DNA from 2 places in the Alcanivorax sp. P2S70 genome. Region 1 is predicted to be linked to the other one. Evidence: predicted binding sites of a transcription regulator. Region 1 holds the regulator's gene; the other holds the start of a gene.
The links. Region 1 encodes LexA, which represses DNA repair genes until DNA is damaged. Its sites were predicted from a motif close to TACTGTNTANNTANACAGTA; they were not measured.
Positions count from the first base shown of each region.

Region 2: a site for LexA is predicted at 1,169-1,188, ahead of umuD (translesion error-prone DNA polymerase V autoproteolytic subunit). Genes of this name have one in related genera too.

Region 1 is NZ_AXBZ01000010.1:161,247-163,449, reverse strand. It holds gene Q672_RS21845 (cyclic nucleotide-binding domain-containing protein) at 1-469, opposite strand, end outside; gene lexA (transcriptional repressor LexA) at 734-1,348, shown strand; gene Q672_RS21835 (DUF1499 domain-containing protein) at 1,380-1,796, shown strand; gene Q672_RS21830 (TatD family hydrolase) at 1,747-2,203, shown strand, end outside.
Region 2 is NZ_AXBZ01000067.1:243,184-245,386, reverse strand. It holds gene umuC (translesion error-prone DNA polymerase V subunit UmuC) at 1-719, opposite strand, end outside; gene umuD (translesion error-prone DNA polymerase V autoproteolytic subunit) at 721-1,152, opposite strand; gene Q672_RS32650 (hypothetical protein) at 1,254-1,547, opposite strand; gene Q672_RS32645 (ATP-binding protein) at 1,685-2,203, opposite strand, start outside.

The DNA of each region.
Region 1 (2,203 bases):
GTTTCACTTCCAGCGTCCAGCGAATGTGGTGCACGATCATATGAAAAAAGGCTAACCGGGTCGGCAACGAATACGGGCTTTGCTCGTCATTGAAAGCATTGAAATCCAGGCTCGCCACTACCGCTTCACGAGCACTGTCAGCCACCTTGATCGTGGCACTTCTAGGGGTCCCCAGCAGCATAGACAACGAGCCAAAAACCTCCCCGGGAGAGACATAGTAAAGCGGCGCCTGCCCTTCCTGCTCTGCATGGACTTCCAGCTGGCCTCGCAAGAGAAAATACAGCGTGGAATCCACATCCCCGGCACGAATCACCGTGTCGCCGGAGCTGGCCACCCACAACCGCGTGTTCTGCTCAAGCAAGGAGAACTGAACCTGGTCATCCCTCGCAATTTCATTGAAAAACGGAACACCGGAAAGTAACTGCCGAACCCGCTGCTGGCCGAAATCGTTATTGTTGGCCTGCTCCATCTACACTCCCCGTCTCATCTGCACCATGGCTTGATGGATATGAAAACCTAATGCTAGTGCGCGCACTCGAGCAGGGCAACGGCAGTAATGACAAAGAACGAGAATTGACTGGTCAGGAGAAACTGGACAAATAACACTGTTCATATTGCCAGTACCCATGCTAGGATCAAATTCATCGACCCATTGTCCCCTTTGGATGACAGAGGCTGTCAGAAAATACGCACATGGCAAGGCGCTATTTCTGACAATCATACGGAGAAGGTTATGAGCAGCAAACTGACTGAACGCCAGCAACAGGTACTGGATTGCATTCGTGAATGCCTGGCCGATACCGGCATGGCGCCCACCCGAGCTGAAATCGCCGACATCATGGGCTTTCAGTCCAAGAATGCCGCATCGGATCATCTCCGCGCCCTGGAACGCAAAGGGTACATCAAGCTACATAGCGACCGCTCACGTGGTATCCAACTGCTCGATAACGCCTACTGGTCAGAAGAAGAATTGCCCATCGTCGGCAAGGTTGCGGCCGGTGTCCCCATCGAAGCCATTGAAAACGTGGAACGTACAGTCCCCGTCCCGCAAGGCTTGTTCAAGCAGCGCCCGACTTACCTGTTGAAGGTTCAGGGCGACAGCATGATCGATGCCGGCATTTTTGATGGCGACCTTATCGCAGTACGTAAATCGAACGTGGCTCGCAACGGTGAGATCGTAGTGGCCAGAATTGACGAGGAAGTCACGGTCAAGACGTTAAAATTGAATAAATCGAGTGCTACCCTGCTACCTGCGAATGAGGCCTATGAGCCCATCAAGGTACCAGCCGACCAGCTGGTGATCGAAGGCATTTTCGTGGGGTTGATCCGTGATCCGAATTCTTATTAGTCTCCTTGTTCTGGTACTGAGTAGCAGTGTGATGTCAGACGATAATAACTTACTCGCGCCCTGCCCGAATTCCCCCAACTGTGTGTCCAGTCTGAGCGGCAGCAAGGACCACTGGGTTGCCCCTCTTAAGGTTTCGGATAATCGCGACACCAGCCTGCAACGCCTGCAGACCTTGCTGGATGCCGAACCGCGGGTAGAATATGACGTAGTCGGTCAATCTCGAATCCAGGCCCGCTTCAAGAGCCTGGTACTTCGCTTTACAGATGATGTGACCTTCTATGTACGCGACAATGGCGTCGTTGAGGTTCGCTCTGCGTCCCGAGTGGGTTATTGGGATTTAGGTGCCAACCGCCGTCGGGTAGAATCGCTGCGCAGTAAATTGGCAGAGTTGAAATCCGATGACACTACCGCACAACACTCCTCACAAAACGCGCATCCACTGGGCTGATATCGGCGTTAATCTGACGGACAAGCAGTTCCGCGATGACCGTGATAATGTCCTCAAGCGCGCCCGCGCCGCCGACGTCAGCTGGCAACTAATCACGGGCACCAGCCTTGAGGAATCGCGGCAGGCAGTCGCACTGGCATCACAGCATGACGACTTGTACGCAACGGCAGGCCTTCACCCCCACGGTGCACGCTTTTATTCGCCAGAAACAGAAAAAGAGCTGCGTGAGTTGCTTCAGTCACCAGAGGTCCGTGCGGCTGGAGAAATGGGGCTGGACTTTAACCGGGACTTCTCCCCCCGACCAGCCCAGGAAAAAGCGTTCGAAGCCCAACTAGCCTTGGCGGTTGAAGCGGGTCTGCCGGTTTTCCTTCACGAACGTGATGCCTATGAACGTTTCCTTCCCATTC
Region 2 (2,203 bases), on a different contig from region 1:
GCCGGGATGCTCTCCAGTGACAGACAGGCATTACCGTTGAGCTCCCGCACGGTACGCGCCAGTACAACACTGAACTGTTTCTGTATCCGTTCAGGTGGGCACCGGGCCAGATCCAGGGCAGTGCGAATCCCTTGTTCCGCAAGACGTTTTCCGAGTCGCCGGCCAACTCCCCAGATGTCGGTTACTGGCACCAACTGCATCAGTTTCTGTTGCCGGGCCCGTTCGTTAAGCACGACCACGCCGCCTGTGGCGGGCCATCGTTTGGCAGCATGGTTGGCCAGTTTGGCCAGGGTCTTGGTGGGGGCAATTCCGACGCAGACGCTCAATCCCTGATGGCGACCAATGGTGTGACGAATCCGTTCGCCGAGCGGTTGCAGTTGTGGCAGGGGGATACCGCTCAGTTCCAGGAAGGCCTCATCAATGGAATACACCTCCACCGCGGGGGCCAGTTGTTCGAGGGTGGCCATGACCCGTGCAGACATGTCTGCGTACAAGGCATAGTTGGATGAAAACACGATGATGCCGTGTTGTTGCACGGCATGGCGAATTTTGAATGCCGGAATGCCCATACGAATGCCGAGGCGTTTGGCTTCTGCGGAGCGAGCGATGACACAGCCATCGTTGTTGGACAGAACCACCACCGGTTTGCCGCGCAGATCCGGGCGGAACAGGGTTTCGCAGGAGGCGTAGAAGTTATTGCAGTCTACCAGGGCGTACATATCACTTGCGCCGGGTCTGGTGGATGACAAATGTGACCACGCCAAAGAGATCGAGTTGGCTGTTGTCATCCAGAATCAGGGAAGGGTAGGCCGGGTTGTGGGCTTTCAGGCAGGGGGAGGGGTGCAGGCACAGCTCCTTGACGGTGAATTCGCCATCCAGGGCTGCGACAACAATATCCCCGTGGCGGGCCTCCAGCGCTCGATCGATGACCAGTATGTCACCGGAGGAAATACTCGCCCCGAGCATGGAGTCGCCACTGGCCCGGGCAAAGAAAGTGGCATTGGGGTGCTCGATGCACAAGGTGTTCAGATCCAGCCGCTGTTCAATATGGTCCTGGGCAGGAGAGGGAAAGCCTGCCGGGATGCGAGAGGCATACAGGGGGCGCTCGAGGGGTGGCATCTCGTGGGCGGGGCAAAGCAGAGTGACAGGCATGGCGGGGCTCCGGATATACTGTTCTTATGGTCAGTATATCCGAAAAAGCCCCGAGCCGAGCAAGGGGGCAGTGATGGGCGAGGATGAGGCCTGCGGTCTGTTTAGACCGGGACGGTGAGATAGCGGCGACCCAGCTCGAACAGGGCACGAATCTCCAGCATTGTGTCGTGGCTGCGTAGGGCGTCACTGGCCATACGGATTAACGGGTAGCGGTGAGCCCACGCGCAACTTTCCACATAATGGCTGCGGGCGCGCTCCGGGGCGAGGGTGTTGATGGCCAGAAAGCGTTCTTGTTCATCGTTGTACAGAACGTAGCCGCGGAACACCGCATGCTGGGGTAGCCCTACTTCATCGAGGAAATCAGGAAGCCAGTTCTCGGTCGTATCTGTATTCATGTTGCCCTCAAGCATATCAAGGCCATCTGCGGATATGACTCTACGATAGGGGAGAAGTTGCACAGGGTCGGTCGGTTTTGGTTGCTGAATTGTCAGCGCTTTGTGACGGGGTTCAGGTTCTTGGTAAACAGGAAGAATCAGGAGCGAGGAGAGAGCTGCTGCAGGCACTGAATCAGGGTATTGCGGCGCAGGGGTTTGTTGAGCACCTGGTCAATGCCTGCGTCTCGAATCAGGCTGGCATCGTTATCCAGCGTATGTGCGGTCAGCGCGATCACCGGGCAAGGGGAGAGTCCCGTTTGCTGTTCAAACTGGCGAATGGCACGGGTGGCACCAAGACCATCCAGGCCCGGCATTTCAACGTCCATGAGAATGACATCAAATTGCCCTTGCTGTTGCTGATAAGCCTCCAGCGCGGTGTGTCCATCGTCGCAGATAGTGGCCTCAGGAAGAGACAGCGAGTTTAGCAAGGCCTGCAGGACGGAGCGATTGACCGGGTTGTCCTCTGCTACGAGGATGCGAAGTGATGGTAAATCCGATGAAGGCGGGGGTTCCGTGGAGCCCGGCTTGGTATGGGGGGGGTGGGCCAACAGTTTGAACAGGGCCGTGCGAGTGACCGGTTCTCGCAGATAGCGACAGGAGGGGGAGTCCATGTCTTC